3 regions of the Blastococcus brunescens genome follow, and region 1 is predicted to be linked to each of the others. Evidence: predicted binding sites of a transcription regulator. Region 1 holds the regulator's gene; each other region holds the start of a gene.
The links. The regulator LexA, encoded in region 1, represses DNA repair genes until DNA is damaged. The targets are predictions, from matches to a motif close to TCGAACANNTGTTCGA.
Positions count from the first base shown of each region.

Region 1 (7,274 bases):
GATGGTGCCCGTGGGTGCCAGCACCGAGGCCTGCGCGTTGCGCCAGCCGTTGTCGGCGCCGATCTCCAGGCACTCCTGCCACTGCTGGGTGGCCGCCTTCAGCACGTCGGCGTCGTCGGCGCCGACCGGCCGGATGGCGTCGTTGGCCGCGGCGTGCTTGCGCATGACCCGGGCGTGGGCCGTCGCGTTGCGGGCGAACCCGTCGTAGGCACCCACGATGCCGGCGAGTTCCGCCGACCGGCGGTAGGCCGTGCCGGTCATCAGCGAGGTGATGGCCGCCGCGAGGGTCTGACCGCCGCGGGAGTCGTAGGCGTGGCCGGTCGCCATGAGCAGCGCGCCCAGGTTGGCGTAGCCGATGCCCAGCTGCCGGTAGGCGCGAGTGGTCTCACCGATCGGCGCGGTCGGGAAGTCGGCGAAGCAGATCGAGATGTCCATCGCGGTGATGACCAGCTCGACGGACTTCACGAAGGTCTTCGCGTCGAACGTGCCGTCGGCCTTGAGGAACTTCATGAGGTTCAGCGAGGCCAGGTTGCACGAGCTGTTGTCCAGGCTCATGTACTCCGAGCACGGGTTGGACGCGTTGATCCGGCCGGTCTCGGGGTTGGTGTGCCAGTCGTTGATCGTGTCGTCGTACTGGATGCCCGGGTCGGCGCACTCCCAGGCGGCCTGGGTGACCTTGCGGAACAGCGTCTTGGCGTCGACGGTCTCGATGACCGACCCGTCCATGCGGGCACGCAGGCCGAACTCGGTGCCCTCGTCCACCGCGCGCATGAACTCGTCGGAGACGCGCACGGAGTTGTTGGCGTTCTGGTACTGGACGCTGGTGATGTCCTTGCCGCCGAGGTCCATGTCGTAGCCGGCGTCGCGCAGCGCGCGGATCTTGTTCTCCTCGCGGGCCTTGGTCTCGATGAACTCCTCGATGTCGGGGTGGTCGATGTCGAGGACGACCATCTTCGCCGCGCGGCGGTGGCGCCACCGGACTTGATGGTGCCGGCCGAGGCGTCGGCACCGCGCATGAAGCTGACCGGTCCGGAGGCGGTGCCACCGGAGGAGAGCAGCTCCTTGGAGGAACGGATGCGGGAGAGGTTGAGGCCGGCACCGGAGCCGCCCTTGAAGATCAGGCCCTCCTCGCGGTACCAGTTCAGGATCGAGTCCATCTCGTCGTCGACGGCAAGGATGAAACACGCGCTGACCTGCTGCGGGGCGCTCGTGCCGACGTTGAACCACACCGGGGAGTTGAAGCTGAACACCTGGTGCAGCAGCATCCAGGTGAGCTCGTGCTCGAAGATCTCGGCGTCACCCTCGCTGGCGAAGTAGCCGTGCTCGCGGCCGGCGGCGCCGTAGGTGAGCACCACCCGGTCGATCAGCTGACGCAGGCTGCTCTCCCGCTGGGGCTGGCCGACGGCGCCACGGAAGTACTTCGTGGTGACGATGTTGGTGGCGTTGATGCTCCACTCGGCGGGGAACTCCACACCGCGCTGCTCGAAGTTGATCGAGCCGTCCCGCCAGTTGGTCATGACGACGTCGCGGCGCTCCCAGGTCACCTCGTCGTAGGGGTGCACACCGGCGGTGGTGAAGACTCGCTTGATCTTCAGGCCCTTGCCCCGGCTCGGCGCCTTGGCCGTGCGTCGGGTGCGGGAGCCGGCCAAGCGGTCGTCGGTCTCGGTCATGGTGTGGAGCTCTCCTGATCGTCATTCGCTGTGTCGTGTGCGCGGTGCGGTGCTGCGCGATGGGTGGATCGGAGGGCCGGGGAAGAGCCGCGATCGTTCGGTGCTGGTTCTCTGCCTGTCCTGGTGCTCTGCGTCGAACTCGTGTCTAGCTGGTGGTACTGACAGTTCTCAGGCGCCGGTGAGGGTGCCCGAGGAGACGGATCCGGGCGGCTCGGCGACCTGCTGCTGCCGGGCCTTGAGCTCGGCGATCTCCTTCTCGAAGTCGGCCACCGAGGTGAAGGAGCGGTAGACGCTGGCGAAGCGCAGGTAGGCGACCTCGTCGAGCTCCCGCAGGGGCCGGAGGATGGCCAGCCCCACTTCGTTGGCGGGCACCTCTGCGACACCGGTGGCGCGGATGGCGTCCTCGACCTGCTGCGCGAGTTTCTGCAACTGGTCCTCGTCGACCGGCCGCCCCTGGCAGGCGCGACGGACACCCGCGACCACCTTGGAGCGGTTGAACGGCTCGCTCACCCCGCTGCGCTTGACGACGGCGAGCACGGCCTCCTCGACCGTGGTGAACCGGCGCCCGCACGTGGGGCAGGAGCGGCGACGACGTGTCGTCGCTCCCTCGTCGGCCTCCCGCGAGTCGATGACCCTGCTGTCGGCGTTGTGGCAAAACGGGCAGCGCATCGCGGAGACCTCCTTCCGACCAGTCGGGGCCGTCCGACGGCCGGTCCTGTGGACCCTCCTGGGGACATCCGGTGGACGTCCCGGGAGAACCTGGGGACCAGCCTGTGGACAGGCTTACAACTCTGTAACTACTAGATGTAGGGGAACCCTAGGCCGAGCCACACAAGATGTGCAAGCGATCCGACGCTCGGCGTGTTCCGTCCAGACACTGCTGTCACCAGGGAGGACATCGCTCCCCACGAGTCACACGACACGCCGGGAGGACGCGCCGGGGCGTCGGGTCGGCCCGACGACGAGGCCGCCGGAAGCTCGCCTGCGATCACCGATCACCTCCGCAGGATGCGGGCGCCGTCGGACCGACTCCGGCTCCGGCGACCGGAGAGCACGACCCGTGCGGCGCCTCGCTGCCGACCGCGGACGCTCCCGCGGTCGCTCGCCGGCAGCCGACCGTCGGCACACGTCCGAAGGCGGGAAGGAGGGCCGCGCCGCGCCCCGAGGTCCGCCGGCGGGAGCCGGCGTGGCGCGCGAGGAGAACGCGCCGAGACCTGGAAATCAGACGCCGCGGACGGACCCGTCGACGCGGGGACGGCGGGCGTGGGGCACGTGGTCGCTGAGACGCATCGGACGCGTCAGCAGCTCGGGCTCGAGACCGTCGGGTGCCGTCCAGCCGGCACGCGGCGCGGAATCCTCCGGCCGAACCGCCGGACGCGACCTCGACGGACCGTCGACGGGGCCGGCGGACACGCGAGCCGTGGCCGACGCGCCCTCGGACGCGGTCCGACGCAGGCCCGTGTCGGCCGGCCGCTGCTGCCCGAGGTCTCCGGCCGCACGGTGCCGGCCCGGAACCGCCGGCGCCGCTGAACGGGCCGGGGTTCCTTCGGGAGCACGCCGACGGCCGACGGCCGGAGCCTCGCCGGTCTCCGGTGCGCGCCGACGCCCGACCGCCGGGGACTCAGCCGTCTCGGGGCGCGGCGGCGCCCGGTAGCCTGCTGCTCCGCCTCTTCCGGCGCCCGGCGGCGGCCCACGGAGGCGAACTGCGCCGTCTCGTCAGCGGTCCGGCGCCCACCGGCCGGCGGGAGATCCCGGACGACGGAGAGGTCGCGCACCATCGGCAGTCCGGCCGTGACGGCTCCGTCGGCATCTGCCGAGCGACTACGGCGGCCGGACGGGTGCCGCGCGACGGACATCTCCTGCGTTCCGGGACCGAACGCCGCCCGACGCTCGGGCCGTGCCGCCACGGCGAGGTGCCGCTCCGGCAGGCGCAGTGACCCCAGATCGGTCCACGCCGTCTCCTCGACACCCCCAGGACGACCCGCACCCACACCTGGCAGGAGCCACTGGCGTCGTGCCGCCAGCCGAGGAGCTCGCCCGCCCACCACGTTCCTGCCTGATACACCTCGACAGCCTGGGGTTGACTGGTGAACACAGCTGCTCGGTTCTCCATGGCGCCTGACACGGGACGACCGTAAGCGCTGGAGTGACCACTGAGTGTGAAGACGCCCGCACTGAGGGTTGACGAAGTCGCGCCCCGACGTTGTGGACCTATTGCCGTGGCGCGATCGCCGCGGCGGGCCAGAGGTGTCGTAACCACCTCTGCCCAGCGTTCGTGCTGGTCAGGAGAGCGGACCAGGCGGAGACGCCGAGCGGAGCGCACACCCTGCATCACGGGAGGAGGAGCTCCTGCCCCGGCACCAGGTCGGCGCTCCGGAGGCCGTTCAGCTCCTGGATCCGGTCGATCACCGACCGCACGTCACCGTCGACCTCGAGGGAGGAGGCGATCGACCACAACGTGTCGCCCGGCTGCACCACGACACTGCTCCCCCGCCAGCCGCAACCCGTCGGATCCGCCACCGAGGAGCGGACCCACCCAGGAGCCCAGCGCCACGCCCAGAGCCAGTGCCATCACGACGGCGAGCCGCCGGGCACGACGGGTCAGCCGCAGGCCCACCGAGGGGCCCTCGTCGGGACCGTTCGCCGGGCGACCCCGCCGGACCCCGCTGCTCGGACCGTCATCCCCTCCGGCCGCGGCGCGGAGATCCGGCGCGCAGGAGGCGCCGGGGTGAGGGAGGCCGGCAGACACCCACGCGCGACGGGCTGCGGCGTGAGGGCCGGGCGAGGGGGCGCGCGAGGAGGCGACGGCCCCGGCGCCGGCGTGCACCACCACGAGGCGGGGCCGCCACGGCGCCTGGACCTCCTCGTCGAACTCCAGCACGGCCTGCGCGACACTTCCCATGACCTGTCCTCCTCACCTCTCGTGCTCGACCTTTGGTCGAACGCCTGTTCGAATCGAACGACTGTTCGATGTGTACCGCATGGGTCCGACGAAAGCCACCGGACACGACCTGCGACTTCGAACATGTGTTTGATCGATGCCGCGAGAAGCGCTACCGTCCGATGGACGGACACAGGCGCTGCGCGAGCGGCGGACGAGGAGGCGACGTGGCGGAGAAGAGCGGGAGCTCAGGCGGCCGCAAGGCGGGGGCGGACGCCGGCGCGACGGCGGGAACGGCAGCGGTCCGCTCGTTCCCCGACCGGGGTGCCGACGGCGACGGCCTGACCCAGCGCCAGCGCCGGGTCCTGGAGGTCATCCGCGACTCGATCGAGCGGCGGGGCTATCCCCCTCGGTCCGCGAGATCGGCGAGGCGGTCGGCCTGTCGTCGGCCTCCTCGGTCGCCCACCAGCTCTCCGTCCTGCAGAAGAAGGGCTGGCTGCGGCGCGACCCCAACCGGCCCCGCGCCCTCGACGTCCGGCTGCCCGGCGACTCCCCGCACCACCTCCCGGCAGCCGCAGAGCTCACCCAGGGGACGACGCGCAGCTCTCGGCCCCGACGTACGTCCCGCTGGTCGGCCGCATCGCCGCCGGTGGGCCGGTGCTCGCCGAACAGGCCGTGGAGGACGTCTTCCCCTCCCGCGCGAGCTCGTCGGCGAGGGAACGCTCTTCATGCTGAAGGTGGTCGGCGACTCGATGGTCGAGGCCGCCATCTGCGACGGGGACTGGGTGGTGGTCCGGCAGCAGCCGACCGCCGAGAACGGCGAGATCGTCGCCGCGATGATCGACGGCGAGGCCACGGTCAAGACCTACAAGCGACGCGACGGCCATGTCTGGCTGCTGCCCCACAACCCTGCCTACGAGCCCATCCCGGGCGACGACGCGACCGTCCTCGGCCGGGTCGTCAGCGTCCTGCGCCGCGTCTGACAGCGGGCCCCGTCCCGCTCACCGCTCGCACGCTCGCGGTGAGCCTCCTGACGGGGCCACGCGCCTCAGGGCCGGCGGCGCAGCATCCCACCGATCCAGACGACCACCGTCGCGACGCCTGCCGCGATCAGCGCCGAGGTCCAGGGCGACATCCCCGACCTGGTCAGGTCGCTGAAGCTCAGGACCGCCCCCTCGGGGGCCGGCGTCGTGGCCTCGACGGTCGCCGGGGCGAGGGCGACGCGGGTGAGATCGGCGGGCAGCCCCTCGCTGGTGACCAGCAGGCTCTGCCCGTCCGCCGCGAAGGTGATCGCCTCGCCCTGGGGCGAGGTCGGCAGCGGGATGACCGACGGTTCGCCCGAGAGGGCGCCGACGACATCGCTGCCGGTCAGCGGCCAGACATAGGCATCTGTGTACGTGCGCAGGGCCAGGCGCTGACCATCCGCTGACACCGCACCGCCGGTGACCAGCAACTGCCCGACGCTGCCCACGGGCCCGCCCGCCGTCCCGGTGAGCGTCATGGAGACGCCGGCGACCTTCGCCAACGCCACGGTGCCGCCGTCCACGAGGGCCGTCGTCGGGCTGTACACCCCGCTCGCGCCGAGCACCTCCTTGGTCACCACGTACGGGGTCCCGTCCGGCGCGAGGAGGAGGGCCTCTGCGTCGTGGGGCCCGTCCGGATAGGTGAGCCGGAAGATGCCGGTCGAACCGTCGGGCCGGAGGGCCAGCAGCGCCACGGTCGTCCGCGTGCCGTTGTTGTCGCCCGTGTCGGCCAGCCAGACGGTCCCGTCCGGACCGACCGCCATGTCCTCGGGGTCGTAGGGGTCCAGCGCGGCTGTGTGCGAGTCGACGACCTGGCACGAGGCGTCCAGCAGGTGCACGGCCAGCTCCTCGCCGCCGTCGTTCATGGCCAGGACGCCGCTGTCGACGGCCACGATCCCGGAGATCTCCGCCAGCCGCGGGTCACTGACCTGGCACTGGACGGCCGTCGTCGCGACCCCGTTCTCGGCGTACGCGGGCAGGGCGGACCCGAGGACGAGGCCGGTCCCGAGGGCTCCCCGGCGACCAGCAACCGTCCCCGCACGCCGCTACGCGGTCTGCCGGCCTCGGGCACGTACCCAGCGTGACAGAACGATTGCATCGAGTCGGTGAACCACGCCCAACAGGACGATTCCCACCGCGGCGCCGACGATCGCGTCGGTGATCCAGTGGAAGTCCAGCGACACCATCGAGATGCCGGTCGCGACGGGCCCGGCGAGGCTCAGCCACCAGAACGCGCGCTGCACACGGGCGGGGAGCTCGAACTCCACGGCCAGCCAGCGCGCCACGCCCCACATGATCACCGCGTTGGCCACGTGACCCGACGGGAACGAGGCGCCGTCGGCGTGGAAGAACAGCTCGTCGGGGTGTCCGGGCGCCGTCCGGCCGGTGCCGAACTTCAGCGCGTACACCCCGACGGTGAGCGTGCCGAGGGCGAGCAGGACGCGGAGCAGGGGAGCCAGGTGCGCCGCCGCCAGGCCAGGTAACCGACCAGGATCGCCAGCACCACGAGGATGGTGGCGCGGCCGCCGAGCTGGGTGATCGCCCAGACGACCGGGTAGGCGGACGAGTCCCGCAGGCCCCACCCACCGATGATCTCCGAGACGCGCAGGTCGGTCCGTTCGAGGACGCCGCCGGCGAGCAGGTCGACGGTGATGAGGCCGCCCACCACGAACGCGAGCAGCATCAGCCACCATGGCGGTC
Region 1 covers NZ_CP141261.1:3,097,678-3,104,951, forward strand. Annotated here, with positions in the region: gene U6N30_RS20740 (vitamin B12-dependent ribonucleotide reductase) at 1-951, opposite strand, end outside; partial or broken gene U6N30_RS20745 (vitamin B12-dependent ribonucleotide reductase) at 1,029-1,670, opposite strand; gene nrdR (transcriptional regulator NrdR) at 1,839-2,339, opposite strand; gene U6N30_RS20755 (LysM peptidoglycan-binding domain-containing protein) at 4,002-4,148, opposite strand; partial or broken gene U6N30_RS34340 (hypothetical protein) at 4,709-5,017, shown strand; gene lexA (transcriptional repressor LexA) at 4,938-5,534, shown strand; gene U6N30_RS20765 (hypothetical protein) at 5,600-6,466, opposite strand; gene U6N30_RS20770 (phosphatase PAP2 family protein) at 6,620-6,982, opposite strand; gene U6N30_RS20775 (hypothetical protein) at 6,970-7,274, opposite strand, start outside.

Region 2 (7,274 bases), 220 kb from region 1:
GCGGGGAGGCCCATGGGCTCGGCCAGCAGCTGGTCGGCCCGCTCGGTCCAGGTGGTCAGCCACTGCAGCTCCACCCGGCCCGACTCGTGCCACCCGCGCAGCCGCGCGGTGACCGACGGGTCCCACGACAGCACGAAGCCGTTGTAGGTCCCGCGCCGCCAGTCCTCCGGCAGCTCGGGCTGCAGCGCGTTGAGCACGCCGTCGACGTCCAGCAGCAGGACGGGTGGGGGAGCGGTCATGCAGCCGGTCTACCCCACGAGCCCGGCAGCGCCGCGACCGGTTCGCTCAGAGGTCGAGCGCCGCCCGCACACCGGTCACGAACGCCTCCGGCACCTCCCAGGCTGCGAAGTGCCCACCGGCCTCCGGCTCCTGCCACACGCGCAGGTCGAACAGCTGCTCGGCGAGCGGGCGCGGGGCGCGGACCAGGTCGTGCGGGAACTGGCTCACCACGGTCGGGACGTCGACCCGCTCCGGCGTCGGGCTCAGCCTCGCGTACGGCGCGAACGAGGTGCCGATGGCGCCGGTGACCCAGTAGGCGGTGATCCAGGTCAGCACGTCCTCCCGGGCGAAGACCGATTCGACGTCCCCGCCGCTGTCGCTCCAGTCGCGCAGCTTCTCCACGATCCAGGCGGCGAGCCCGGAGGGTGAGTCGCCGAGGGCGACGGCGAGCGTGTGCGGCCGGGTGCGCTGCGCGAGCAGGTAGGCGCCGTTGCTCATCAGCCAGCCCGAGGCGGACGTGCGGTGCTCGAGCTCCTCGTCGCTCGGCGGGCCGGCCCCGGGGCGCGGAGCGAGCGGGAGATCGGTGACGTGCAGCGCTGACACCCGCTCGCGGTACTCCGTCGCGAGGCCCAGCGCGGTCATCCGGCCGATGTCGCCGGCGGAGACGACGTAGCGCTCGTACCCCAGCTCGGCCATCGCCGCCGCCACGTGCTCCGCCATGCCCGCCCCCGAGAGGTCGCGGTCCTGCAGCGGCGCGGCGAACGGGTAGCCCGGCAGCGCCGGGACGACGACGTGCACGTCGGTCAGCAGCGGCAGCACCCGCTCGTAGCGCAGCACCGAGTCGGGCCAGCCGTGCAGCAGGACGACGGCGGGGCGTCCGGGTCCGCGGCGCGCTGGTGCACCACGCGCAGCCCGCCGGCGAGCGCCCACGGCAGGGCGCGGATCCGCTGCTCGTGCTCGCGCCAGTCGTAGTCCTCCGCCCAGGTGGAGACGAGGTCGGCCAGGTAGCCGGGATCGGTGCCGCGCTCCCAGCCGTGGTCGCCGGTCAGCTCGACCGGGCGCCAGGCCCGCAGCCTGGCGCGCAGGTCGTCGAGCACCGCCTGCTCGACCACCGGGGGCGCGGCGTCGTTCGTCGTCATCACGGCATCCCGGCGTGCGGGACGGCGACCTGCGTCGACACCAGCACCGCCTCGCGCACCGGCGCGCGGGTGTGCTCGTAGAAGTCCGGCGCGCAGCACAGCAGCAGCGTCCGGCCGTCGTCCCCACCGAGCGCGCAGGCGAAGACCCCCATGCCCTCCGGCGCGGCGATCTCCTCGACGATCGCGCCGCCTTCGGCCACCCGCAGGACCCGGGAGTTCAGCCCGTCGGCGACCCAGACGTGGCCCTCGGCGTCCAGGGTGCAGCCGTCGGGGGCGACGACGACCTGACCGATGAGCTCCTGGACGGAACCGCCCTCCGGCACGGGCCCGAGTTCTGCCCAGATGCGCCGGTTCGTCAGCGAGCCGTCCGGCGCGACGTCGAACGCGGTGAAGCGGTTGCCCCAGGTCTCGCCGACGATCAGCGTGCCGCCGTCGGGGGTGATCACGGAGCCGTTCGGGAAGCGCAGGTCCTCGGCCACCACGGTCACCGTGCCGTCGGGGTCGACCCGCTTCAGCGAGGCGGAGGCCGGGGCGCCGCCGCCCATGAGGTCGAACCCGAAGTCCCCGACGAAGGCGCGGCCGGAGGAGTCCACGACCATGTCGTTCATCAGGCCGGTGCAGGCGCCGGACAGGTCGGCGTGCGTGGTGACCTCGCCGTCGGACACCCGGAGCAGCCGGTGGTCCTTCATGGAGACGACGAGCAGTGAGCCGTCGGGCAGCCAGCCCAGCCCCGAGGGCTGGTTCTCCACCTCCAGGACGACGGTCTCGCCGCCCTCGGGCGCCACCCGGCTGACGGTGTGCCGGTAGAAGTCCGACGCCCACCAGGCGCCGTCGTGCCACCGCGGGCCCTCGAAGTACGAACCACCCTCCAGCACCGTCCGGAACGCTCGCTCAGCCATGGCCCGGACGCTACGGCCTGCCGCGTGTCAACACGAGGCGAGGTTCTGTGGACAAGCGTCTGACCTGTGGATTCGCGCTGCTGGAGACGCCGATCTCCGGTATTCTTCGTACACGCGTTCGATCGATCAGGAGGTGGTCATGGGCGAGCTGCAATCGGCGCTCGACGCCCTGGCCGCCGAGGACGTGCAGGGTCGGACCCCGCGTCAGAACCTCGACGAGATCGCCGTGCTGCTCGAGGCGCGCAACCGCATCGACGCCCAGTTGACCCGCCGGGTCCGGGCCGCCGAGCTCCAGCAGGCACCGGAGGAGGACGGCCAGAAGTCCATGCGGTCGTGGCTGCGAGGGCACGGCCGGATCACCTCGGCCGCGGCCGGGCAGCTGGTCCGCAACGGCCGGGCGCTGGGGTGTCTGCCCGCGGTGGAGGCCGCCTTCGCCATGGGTGCGGTCACGGCCGATCAGGTCGCCGTGATCGCTCCCGTGGCGAAGGCCGACCGGCAGGCCGCGGCCCTCGAGCAGGGCATCGACCTCGCCGCGGTCGACCGCACCTTCGCCGCCGTCGCCGCAGAGCACCGCGTCGAGGAGCTGTCCCGGCTGGTGCACCACTACCTCGCGCTGCTGGACCCCGACGGGCCGGAGCCCGATCCGACGGACGAGCGGTCGCTGACGCTGTCCACGCTCTCCGACGGCACGGTCGTGCTGCGGGGCCAGCTCGACGCCGTCGGTGGCGAGAAGTTGCTCACGGCACTCGAGGCGATCGTGCAGGCGGACCGGCCGAAGGGTGATCGCCGGACGCGCGCCCAGCAGAACGCCGACGCGCTCGTGCAGCTGGCCGACAACCAGCTGGCCTCGGGCGGCCTTCCGATCCTGCGCACGGTGAAGCCGAACGTCGTCGTCACGATCCGGGACGGCGACCTGGCCGACCGCGGCGCCGGTCGGGCTGCGGCGACCACCGGATTCGGCGGCCTCGTCTCGGCGGAGACGGCGCGGATGCTCGCCTGCGACGGCAGCATCACCCCCGTCCGGATCGACGAGCACGGCATGCCGCTGAACGTGGGCCGCACCAAGCGCGTGGTGCCACCGCACCTGCGCAAGGCCGTCGAGCTGCGTGACCAGACCTGCATCTTCGCCGGCTGCGGAGCCCCGAAGTACTGGTGCGACGTCCACCACCTGATCCACTGGATCTTCGGCGGGGAGACGTCGCTGGAGAACTCAGCTCTCCTGTGCGAACGGCACCATACGAAGGTCCATCACGGGTTCCGGGTCGAGCGGGATCCCGGCGGACGATGGCGGACGTTCCGGCCCGACGGCAGCGAGATCGTCATCGGCGCACCGCTGCTGATCTGAGCCGTACCGCTCACTGAGCGGAGCGCCGCCCCATCGCGAACCTCACGCACGGGTCCGCCGACCGTGCGCGCGGTCGGCGACCCCTGCGTCCCCGGGCACGCGTGGACCGGGGACGCAGGGGAGCAGCGTATGGATCAGACGACGCGTCGGGCGGTGTTGTAGCCCCACATCGAGTCGACCGGCACGACCGCGACCGGGTTGCCGTAGGTGGAGGAGTGCACCATCTGGCCGTTGCCGATGTACATGCCGACGTGGCCGACCGGGTCGTAGAAGAAGATCAGGTCACCGGGCTGCAGGTCGGCCTTGGCGACAGGAACCCCCGCCGTCGACTGTGCGCGCGACGTGCGCGGGATCGATACGCCGGCCGCCTGGTAGGCGGAGTAGGTGAGGCCCGAGCAGTCGTAACCGCCGGGGCCGGTGCCGCCCCACACGTAGGGCTTGCCCTGCTGGGCCAGCGCCGTGTCGACGGCGACCTGTGCGGCGGAGTTCGGCGCCACGACCGGAGCAGCGGCCAGGGCGACCGGCGCCGAGGCCACGGGCGCGGGGCCGCCGGCGTTCGCCGAGGCGGCAACGGGAGTGAGCGCGATGCCCGCGCCCGTGACGAGGGCGAGCGCCGCCCCGCGGAAGGAACGGCGGGTGATCGTGGACGTGCGAGTAGTCGTCATGGACGACGGGTTCTCCTGTTCTCCATCAACCGCCTACCGAGTTAGCTGACGGGTTCGGGCGGGGAGATCGCCCGGCGGAACCGGCGGAACCGGCCTCGCTTCACCCCAGGACTGCGGTGGGTCCCCGGTCCGGCACCGGAGACTCCGGTGCCGGTTCGGCGGTGTCCGGCCGGGTGTCACCGGAGGCGGTGACGAGGGGGCCCCGAACGGACGGCGACGACGCTAGGTCCGTCATCCAGTCGTCACAAAGCGTCCGCCGCGGGCATCGGGAGCTCCGTCGGGACGTGCGGCGAGTGGGTCCGGACAAGCGACTCGCGACGCCACCACCACCGATCCCGCTGCCGGTTCCGGACCGAGCGCGAGCCGCATAAACGGAACGCGATCGCCCGCTTACTTCCGCGCGGCGGCGTGGCGGCACGGAGCGTCCGCGTCCGATCCCGCGAGCCGCTGAGGTGTCGATCGCGCGACGGCGTCGATCGCGCGACGGCGTCGACCGTCGCCACTGCGTTGACCGTCGCGACCGCAGCGTGCTGTCGTGGCGGCGATGACCGATGACGTGATCTACGACGACGGGCGGGTCCGCCTCGACCGCGAGGCGCTGACCCTGCGGCGCTACTACTTCCCGCTCGCCAGGAGCAAGCGCATCCCGTACTCCGACATCCGCGGCATCGAGGTCCGCCCGCTGACCTGGCTCACCGGCAAGGGGCGCCTCTGGGGCTCCGCGCACCCGCGGTACTGGCTGCCGCTGGACCGCGCCCGCCTGCGCAAGGACACCGCGCTGGTGCTTGACGTCGGCGGTCGCGTCCGGCCCGCTTTCACCCCGGACGACCCCGCGCGCGTGGCGGACCTGCTCCGCCGCTGCATCGGCTGAGCCGCCCCGGACGCCGTACCCGGTCAGAGCCGCTCCCGGCCGGATCAGGACCGGCGCCTCACGACGCCGGGACACGTCCCGTCCGACCGTGGTCCTCGCCCGCCGGGAGGGACCCGGCCGGCGTTGGAGGTGGACCCATGACCGCTGAGCCCGTGACCCCGGCTCTGTCGGGACCGATCACTCGAGACGCGCCGAGCGCCCGCCCGGCGCCCATCGGCCGGCGGACCGCAGTCGTGTGCCTGGCCGTCGGAGCCACGCTCAACCTGGCCGAGGCGCTGATCGGCCGCGTCGTCGGCCAGAGCGGCTCGGTCGCCGGCAACCTCGACGCCTGGGCGGCGCGCCCGACGCTCGCCACGGTCGGCCTCGTCGCCGGCACGGTCGCCGTCCCGTTCCTGCTGCTCGGCCTCGTCGCCATGGCGCAGCTGGTCCGCCCGCGGATGCCGCGGCTGGGCACGACCGCCATGGTGCTCGCGTACGTCGGTGGGCTCGGCTTTCTGGGCATCCACGCCGTCTCGATCGTCGACCACGCAGCCGTCGACCAGCCCGACCGCGACGCCATGGTGGCGCTGCTCGAGTCCGCGCAGAGCAGCTCGCTCGCGCTGCTGATCCTCCTGCCCTTCCTGCTGGGGATGGCCGGCTCCGTGCTGCTCACCTCGATCGGCTACCTCCGCACCCGCGTGGTGCCGGTCTGGATCCCCGTCGTCCTGGTGCTGTTCCTGCTGCTCGACTTCGGACCCTTCTCGACCGGTCCGATCGACCCGCACTGGCTGTTCGTCGCCGCGTCCGTCGGCCTGGCCGTCGTGGTGGCCCAGCGGACCGACCAGCAGTGGTGGACCGGGCGTACTCCCGGCGACGCGACCTCCTGACCAGCGGTCCTCCGATCGGTAGCGTCGCGCGCGAGGTGGACGAACCGGTGTTCAGAGAGCGCGCAGCCCAGGGCAGCCGGGCCACCGTGGTGGCCCGGCTCTCCGCCGCGGCCGCGGTGGGATACGCGGCCGTCGGGCTGATCGCGCACATCGCCACCCCGGCGGCCGACCGGGAGAACCTCTTCGGCAGCCCCGAGCCGGTCGTCGGCCCGGCCATGGCGATCGTCGGTGCGGTCCTGCTCGGCCGGGTGCCCGGGCACCGGGTCCTGCAGCTCATGACGGTCATCGGCTGCTTCGCCTGCGTGTTCGCCGGCTCGCTCGGTCTCGCCGTGTACGGCTTCTCCGGCAGCGACGACCCGGCTCCGGTCTTCCGGATCGCCGCCTGGCTGACGCTCTGGACCTGGGTGCCGTCGTTCGTCTCCTTCGCCACCCTGCTCCCGCTCCTCTTCCCGGACGGCCGGCTGCTGTCCCGCCGCTGGCGCCCGGTCGCGATCGCCGCGGTCGGCCTGATCGCCACGATGTCGCTGCTGACCGCGTTCACCGACATCCAGCCGGAGGGGACCCAGCCGGCGAACCCGGTCGCGATCGGTGTCCCTGAGCCGGTCCTGGACGCCGTCCAGACGGTCCTGAACCCGCTGGTACCCGGTCTCGCGCTGCTCGGGCTGGCGAGCCTGATCCTGCGGTTCCGCCGCGCCGACCCGCAGGGCCGCCGGCAGATCGCCTGGGTCGGGTACGCGCTGGCCCTGGCGGTCGTGGCGGCGTTCCTCGCCCCGGCGCCGGTCAACGTGGTGGTCACCGCCGCCGTGCCGGTCGCCATCGGCGTCGCCGTCGTGCGCTACCGGCTGTTCGGCATCGACGTGGTCCTCAACCGCACCCTGGTCGGGACGGCGCTGCTGGCCTCCTCGGCGCTGGTCTACGTCGCCGTCGTCGGCTGGCTCGGCGGCCTCGCCGGTGCCCCGACTCGGTCATCGGCTTCATCGGAGCCGTGGCCGTCGCCGCCGTCTTCCACCCGCTGTACGTGCGCATCCAGCGCGCCGTGGATCGGCTGCTGCACGGCTCGCGCGGCGACCCCTATCGCGTGCTCGGCCACGTCACCGAGGTGCTCCGCGACGCCGCTGCGCCGCGCCAGGCTCTCGCCCGGGCCGTCGCGACGATCGCCGTCGACCTGAAGCTGCCCGCGGTCGCCGTGCAGGTCGACCGGCCCGGCGCCCCGCCGGTCGTCGAGTCGGTGGGGAGCGGGCCCTCGCCGTCCACGCCGTCCCGCTGCACT
Region 2 covers NZ_CP141261.1:2,873,157-2,880,430, reverse strand. Annotated here, with positions in the region: gene U6N30_RS19255 (hypothetical protein) at 1-63, opposite strand, end outside; gene U6N30_RS19250 (alpha/beta hydrolase) at 286-1,056, opposite strand; gene U6N30_RS19245 (epoxide hydrolase N-terminal domain-containing protein) at 1,023-1,358, opposite strand; gene U6N30_RS19240 (SMP-30/gluconolactonase/LRE family protein) at 1,358-2,257, opposite strand; gene U6N30_RS19235 (HNH endonuclease signature motif containing protein) at 2,397-3,602, shown strand; gene U6N30_RS19230 (C40 family peptidase) at 3,737-4,267, opposite strand; cyclic di-AMP (ydaO/yuaA leader) riboswitch at 4,283-4,438, opposite strand; gene U6N30_RS19225 (PH domain-containing protein) at 4,812-5,138, shown strand; gene U6N30_RS19220 (hypothetical protein) at 5,372-6,004, shown strand; gene U6N30_RS19215 (hypothetical protein) at 6,052-7,173, shown strand.
Region 2: the regulator LexA is predicted to act here: its motif matches at 2,364-2,379, upstream of U6N30_RS19235 (HNH endonuclease signature motif containing protein).

Region 3 (7,274 bases), 1.2 Mb from region 1:
CTCGGCGAAGTCGATCTTCGGCGTCCGGAAGCCGCCGTCGTCGGTGGCCACGATCAGCTCCGACAGCTCTCCGGCGAAGCGGGGCTTGCCGTAGGAGGCCATCGCCATGACCTTGAACTCGTCGCTGCTGCGCAGGAAGCCGAGGTGGTCGGTCAGGTCCTCGTGAAGCAGGCCGAGGGAGTGGGGCAGCGTCTGGCCGGCGAGGATCTCCAGCTGCCCGTCGACGTACCGCCCGGCGAGGTGGCTGTGCGCCTCACCGCGGCCGTCGAGCACCAGCACGGAGTTGTCCTGCGTGGGCGCGGCCAGCCCGGCGGACGCGGCGTGCGCCACGTGGTGCTTCACGAAGCGGACCTTGGCCGGGTCGAGTCCGGGCAGGGCGTGCGCCAGGAACTCCGGGGCCTGCTGCGCGTACATCTTCCGCATGACGTCGCCGGGGTCGTTCAGGCCGGATTCTCCCGGCGTCCCCATCAGGGCGGGGTCGAAGGAGTAGGCGACCGCGTCGAGCTCCTCGGGATGGACGCCGGCCTCGGCCAGGCACCAGGCGGCCGACAGCTCGGGCAGCTCCCACGCGCTCCAGGGAGGGGCCGCTTGCCGTGCTTGCGCCGGCTGAAGCGCTCCTCCTCCGCGGCGGCGACGATCCTCCCGTCGACGACGAGTGCCGCCGCAGGGTCGTGGTAGATCGCGTTGATGCCCAGGACCTTCACGCGTGCTCTCCTTCGTCTGGGTCTGTTCCCGTCGGTTCCAGGCGCCGACCCGTCGTCGTGCTGATGATCAAGCCCTCGCACCGAACCCGCAGCTCGAAGCCGCGGTCCGGTCAGCCGCGGGTGCGCAGCAGGCCGTGCTCGAGGATCGCGGCCAGGCCGAGCGTCTTGTAGCCCACCTCGTCGAACAGCACGGTGACCCGGTCGTCCTCGACCCGCATGACCACCCCCGCGCCCCATTCGCTGTGCTCCACCGGGGTCTCGACCGGGAACGGGGTGTCGTGGTCGTCGGGGCCCGGGTGCTCCTGGGCGGTGCCGGCGGAGCAGGTGTCGCAGTTGCCGCACGGCTGGTCGAGCTGCTCGCCGAAGTAGCCCAGCAGGAACTGCCGGCGGCACTCGGTCGTCTCGGCGTAGCCGCGCATCATCTCCACGCGGCTCTGGTCGACCTTCTCGTGGTGCTCGGCCAGTTCCCGGGCGGCCGCGGCGGCCTCCGCGGCGCCCGGCCCGTCGTCGGCCGGGTGAGCGGCGCCGTCCTCGTCGAGGACGACGGCCGACACCTGCTCCAGCAGGTTGAGATCGCGGGCCAGCGGGGTGGCGGCGCGGCCGGTCTCCTCGCGGAGGTCCTTGACGTCGACCCCTCCTCGATGCCCGCGGCAGCGGCCGCCTGGACCAGCCCCGCGACCTGCTGCAGCTCCTCCTCCGCAGGTGTCCCGGCGGCGAAGAACCGGCGGATGCCCAGGTCCTCCTGCCGGTAGACGAGCACCGCGAGCGCGGGCTCCCCGTCCCGGCCTGCCCGGCCGATCTCCTGGTAGTAGCTGTCGACGGAATCGGCCGGCTCGGCGTGGATCACGAAACGGGTGCCCGGCTTGTCGATGCCCATGCCGAAGGCGGTCGTGGCGACGACGACGTCGAGCTCGTCGTCCATCCACGCGCGCTGGGTGTCCTCGCGGTCGACCCTGTTCAGGCCTGCGTGGTAGTGCCGGGCGCGGAGCCCGCGGTCGGTGAGCTCGCCGGCGATCTCCTCGGTGCCCCTGCGCGTGGCGCTGTAGACGATGCCCGGTCCCCGGCCGTCGCCGATCTCGGCCAGCACCCGCTCGAGCACGCCCAGCTCCTTGCCTCGCGCATCGGCGTGGTGGTCGACCTCGAGGCGGATCTCCGGCCGGTCGAAGCCCGCGACCACGATCTCGGGGTCGCGCATCTCCAGCCGTTCGACGATCTCGGCCCGCACCGGCGGGGCCGCCGTGGCGGTGAGCGCGAGCACGGTCGGGTGGCCGAGCTGCTCGATCACCCCGCCCAGGCGGAGGTAGTCCGGTCGGAAGTCGTGCCCCCACGCCGAGACGCAGTGCGCCTCGTCGACGACGAACAGCGCCGGCTTCGCCTCCGCGATCGCGTCGACGACCTCGGGCCGGGCCATCTGCTCCGGGGCGAGGAAGACGAAGCGGACCGTTCCGTCCTGCAGAGACTCCAGCACGTCGTGCTGGTCGCCGGCCGACATCGTGGAGTTGAGCTGGGCGGCGCGTCCCGCGCGGTCCGCGACCTCCGCCAGGCGTTCGACCTGGTCGCGCTGCAGGGCGATCAGCGGGGAGACCACGACGACCGGCCCGTCGAGCAGGTGCCCGGCGACTTGGTAGACCGCGGTCTTGCCCGCCCCGGAGGGCAGCACGGCGAGGGTGTCGCGGCCGGCGACGACCGACTGCATCGCTGCCTCCTGGCCGGGGCGGAACTCGTCGAAGCCGAGGACGCCGCGCGCGAACTCCCGGATGCGGCGGGTGCGCACGGCAGCGGTCGCGCCGGCGGGATTCGCGTCCCCGTCGTCGGCAGGCGTGGGGTCCTCGGAACGACCGGCGCGAGAGCGTGGTGACACCCGACCGTGGCTGCCCCTGGCCCACCAACGGCAAACGGCATGCAGCTGCGACCGCGGTCGCAGCTTCCGCCCGAGGGTGTCCGTCGAGGTCAGGGCGTGGTGCTGCGCGCGATGCCGGCGAGGGCCAGGTCGCGGGGATCCAAGTCGAACACGATGTTCGGTGGATCGCCGTTGGTCTCGGGCGGTGGTTCGCCGATCGTGATTTCGCTGCCATCGGGCCGATAGGTGTGCCATCGGCCCTGGGAATCTCGCTGGATGCGGAACCCGTGATGCACCTTCGTGTGATGGCGCTCGCACAGCAGCGCTGAGTTCTCCAGCGAGGTCGGGCCCTCGTCGAGGACCCATTCCAGGACATGGTGGACGTCGCACCAGTGGGTCGGGGCTCCGCAGCCGGTGAACACGCAGTGCCGCTGCTGCGCCTCGACGGCCCGGCGCAGGCCGGGCGGGACGATCCGCTTGGTTCGCCCGTGGTCCAGCACCTCACCGTCGGGCCCCATGACCACCCGGCTGATGTTCCCGTCGCAGGCCAGCCAGCGCGCCCGGGCGGCGGAGATGGTGGCGCCGAACCCGGTATCGGCGGCGGCCGGGCCGGTCGCGGGGTCGACCAGGTCGTCGATGCCGATCCGAACGATCACGTGCGGCTTGACGGTGCGCATGATCGGTAGATCACCGGACGCGAGAACGTTGTCGGCGAGCTGTACCAGCGCGTCGGCGGACTGTTGGGCCCTGGTGCGGTCGTCACCCGCGCACCGGCCGGCCTGCAGAATCGACTCGATCGCGGTGAGGAACTTCTCCCGCCGACGGCGTCGAGGTCGAACCGGCCGGTGACCGCGCCGTCGGCGTGCCGGGACCAGACCAGCGAGCGGCCCTCGGTGGGGTCCGGCTCGGGTCCGTCCGGGTCGAGACGCTCGAGGTAGTGGTGCACGACCTGCCGGAGATCGTCGTAGGGCCGGGTGGCGGCCATCTCGGCCAGAGCGGCGTCCACACCGGAAAGGTCCACGCTCTGCGCGGCGGCCGCGGCCAGATTCTCCGCTCTCGCCACCGGCGCGATGGCGGCCACCTGCTCGGCGGTCACCGCGCCGCGCCCGAACGCCTCCTGCACCGCAGGCAGCTGCGTCAGCGCCCGGCCGGAGCGCACCAATCGCGCGGCCGCCGGCGGGGAGAGCCGCCCGTGCCCGCGCAGCCACGACTGCATCGTCTTCAGCCCGTCGTGCTCGGCCGCCTGGGTGACCTCGCACTCGCGCACTCGCCGGGTCAGCTGTGCCGCCAGCCGGTTCTGCGCGGCAAGCAATCCGCGCAGCCCCTCGAGCAGCTGCGGCCCGAACTGGCTGGAGAGGTCCTCAGCTCCGAGGTCGTCCAGCGCGGCCGTCAGCCGGCGCAGCGCATCGACGCAACCACTCGAACACATGTACGAAGGATAGTCGAGTACACGGGACCGAGCAACCTGAAACCGCAGGTCACCAGGGGGTGGAGGCACCCGCGGGCGGTCGCGCATTCCAGCACGGGAGACGCATGAGGCAGGGGGCGGCACGGCGGCATCGTCTTCACGACCATCCAGAAGTTCGCGCCGGAGACCGCCGGCGACACGCATCCGGTGCTCAGCGACCGGCGCAACGTCGTCGTCGTCGCGGACGAGGCGCACCGCTCGCAGTACGGCTTCCAGGACGGCTACGCCAAGCACCTCCGCGAAGCCCTGCCCGGCGCCACCTATCTCGGGTTCACCGGTACGCCCATCGAGTCGCAGGACAAGTCCACGCGCAGCGTCTTCGGCGACTACATCGACGTCTACGACCTCACCCGCGCCGTCGAGGACGGTGCGACCGTGCCCATCTTCTACGAGTCGCGGCTGGTCAAGGTCGCCCTGCCGGAGGACGCGCACGAGACCCTCGACGAGCTGGCCGACGAGATCACCGCCGAGGAGCGCCTGGACCTCGTCGCCCGCGATCTCGTCGGACACTGGGAGCTGCGCCGCGGCGCCATGGTCGGCAAGGCCATGGTCGTGACGATGAGCCGCCGGATCGCCGTGGAACTGTACGAGCGGATCGTGGCGCTGCGACCCGAGTGGCACGACGACGACCCAACGCAGGGTGCCATCAAGGCGATGCACACCCTGTATGTGGACAAGCCCGTGCAGGGCGCGGGCCTGATGCAGGCAATCGCCCGGGTCAACCGCACCTTCCGCGACGAGAACGGTGGGCCGATCGTCAACTGCATCGGCGTGGCCACCAACCTGCGTCGTGCGCTGGCCGAGTACTCGCCCACCGACCGCGACCAGGCCGGCGTGCCCATCGAGCAGATGGTCGCCGTGATGCAGGAGAAGCACGGCATCGTCGGCGACCTCCTACACGCTGCGCGCACGACTCCTCCCTGCGCTCGGCCGCCGATCGGCTGGCGCAGCGCGCCGCCGTCCTGGACTTCGTGCTGGCCGAACCCGACCGCACCAGCCGGTTCCTCGCTCAGGTGCTCGCCCTGACGAAGGCGTTCGCATTGGCGGGCAGTCGTACGGAGGCTGCCGCCATCCGGGACGATGTCGCTCTGTTCGCCGACGTGCGGGCCGCCGTCCTCAATATCCAGCACCCCGACTCCAGCACCCCGACTCCGGCAGCGGCGCGCCGGAGATGGAGACGGCGATCCGTCAGCTGGTCGACGAGGCGGTGACCGGCGAGGGTGTCGTCGACGTGTACCGCCTGGTCGGCATCGAGACCCCCGAGCTGTCGATCCTCTCCGACGAGTTCCTCGACGGGCTGGCGACCAAGGAGAAGCCCAACCTGCAGATGGGCTTGCTGCGCCGCCTGCTGGCCGACCAGGTGCGCACCGTTCGCCGGACGAACGTCGTCCAGGGACGGCGGTTCTCCGAACAGCTCGACGAGGCGATCAACCGCTACACCAACCGGGCCCTGACGACGGCCGAGATCATCGCCTAGCTGGTGCGGCTCGCCAAGGAGATGCGCGGCCAGGCGCAGCGGCATGAGGAGCTGGCCCTCTCGGTCGCGGAGACGGCGTTCTACGACGCGATCGCGTCCAACGAGTCCGCCCTCCTCACCATGGGCGACGAGACGCTGAAGCAGATCTCGGTCGACCTGGTCTGGACCGTGCAGCAGAGCGCCACCATCGACTGGAACCTCGAGGACTCGGTCAAAGCGGCCATGGGGCCAAGATCCGCCGTCTGCTGGCGAAGTACGACTACCCGCCGGACCTCGAGGACGCCGCCGTCGAGCTGGTGCTCCAGCAGGCTCAGCAGTATGCGCTGGCCGCCTGACGACCGGCCCCCTCCAGGCGCTGGCGTCAGCAGCGCTCCTCACCGCCGTACCGCGTCCCGGCCGGAGCCGAGGTCGGCGTTGTCGGCGGCCAGCTGGCCCGCATACCAACCGCGGGCGTCGAGACCACGCGTCGTGCTCGCACGCGTCCGGGGAAACATCTGCGCGAAGACGTCGTCCACCGCCTCGCTGCGCGCCCGCAGCACCGGCACCAGATCCGTGCCGCGGGTCCCCGACACCTCCTCGGTCACGTGCTCGCGTGCGGCACTCAACCGCTCACCGATGCGCAGACCGTAGGAGGTGAGGAACGCCCGCCGAAACGCTGGTGACCGGGTGCGCCCCGCCCCGGCCCGGCCGGTGTCGGTCATGGCCCGGGTGGCCTGCACCAGCAGCGAGGTGAAGAGGAGATCGATGGCATCCAGATCCGCAGGCAGCCCCACCATCGTGGCGATGCCCAACTGTTCGATCCAGATGACCCGGACCGCGTTGACCCGGCCGACGGCGTCGAGGAGCTGCACCTTCGCTCCGGGGTAGGGATTGTCGAGGTGCACCCGGCGGGCCAGTACCTGATCGGTGAGCGAAGTTCCGTGTTCGGCGTCGAGCACCGCGGCATCGACGGCGTGCCGGGTCATCAGTTCCTGGGCTTTCGCGCTGAGAGCCTCGGCCTCTTCCGGGAACTCGGTGCGCTCGGCCTTGGCCAGCAGGCCGCGAATGCGGCCAAGGATCCGCGCGTCGGCCGCGGAACCCGTTCTCCTCGGTGGCGTCCGGTGCTGTCCCCACCGCGACGGCGGCGCAGACAGTTGCTGCAGCTCGCCGAGCCCGGTGAGCGCGGCGAACAACCGGAGCACGTCGCGCCAGGCGTCCCGCCCGGGCAGTCCTTCGGTGCGCCGCCAGGTGGTGACCACGGCCGGCCCCGGGCTGTCCAGGGCATCCAACGCCGCCAGCTGGGCCAGCCAGTCCTCGGGTGCCCGCGTCGCCGCCGCGACCGCGCGCGCTCCCTCGGCGATGACGCTGATCCCCAGGCGGGCCACCCGCTGCGTGGCGGACCGGCGGACCACATGGGCGACGTCCGCAGGCTGCCACCCCCGTTCCCAGAGACCGTGGACCAACCCGACGAGCAGGCTCGCGGCGAGACCGTCCTCGTCCACCCCGGGATCGAGCAGAGCCAGCTGGGCGGCGGCCTGCTCGAACGTGTACTCGTCGTCGGCGAACATGGCGGCGTGGATGAACTGCCGCCGCAGGTACTCGAACTCCTGCTCGTCTGCGCGGGCTCCGGATCCGGGCCCCGTATGGGTCCCGGTCCCGGGCCGGCGCAGGTTCCGATCCTGATGCTTGCGCTTACGGGTGGCACGCCGTTCGGCCGCGGTCTTCCCCATGGCAGCCATCGTTCCTGACGGCATCCCGTCCGCGGAGATCGGGGACATTCTGTGGATACAGCCTGATCCTCCGCAT
Region 3 covers NZ_CP141261.1:4,297,239-4,304,512, reverse strand. Annotated here, with positions in the region: gene U6N30_RS28985 (carbamoyltransferase family protein) at 1-468, opposite strand, end outside; gene U6N30_RS28980 (carbamoyltransferase N-terminal domain-containing protein) at 468-704, opposite strand; gene U6N30_RS28975 (RecQ family zinc-binding domain-containing protein) at 815-1,126, opposite strand; gene U6N30_RS28970 (RecQ family ATP-dependent DNA helicase) at 1,123-2,478, opposite strand; gene U6N30_RS28965 (HNH endonuclease signature motif containing protein) at 2,655-3,752, opposite strand; gene U6N30_RS28960 (DEAD/DEAH box helicase family protein) at 4,103-5,038, shown strand; gene U6N30_RS34835 (type I restriction enzyme endonuclease domain-containing protein) at 4,984-5,223, shown strand; partial or broken gene U6N30_RS28955 (DUF3387 domain-containing protein) at 5,181-5,702, shown strand; gene U6N30_RS34830 (type I restriction enzyme endonuclease domain-containing protein) at 5,651-5,824, shown strand; gene U6N30_RS28950 (DUF2786 domain-containing protein) at 5,864-7,198, opposite strand.
Region 3: the regulator LexA is predicted to act here: its motif matches at 3,964-3,979, upstream of U6N30_RS28965 (HNH endonuclease signature motif containing protein).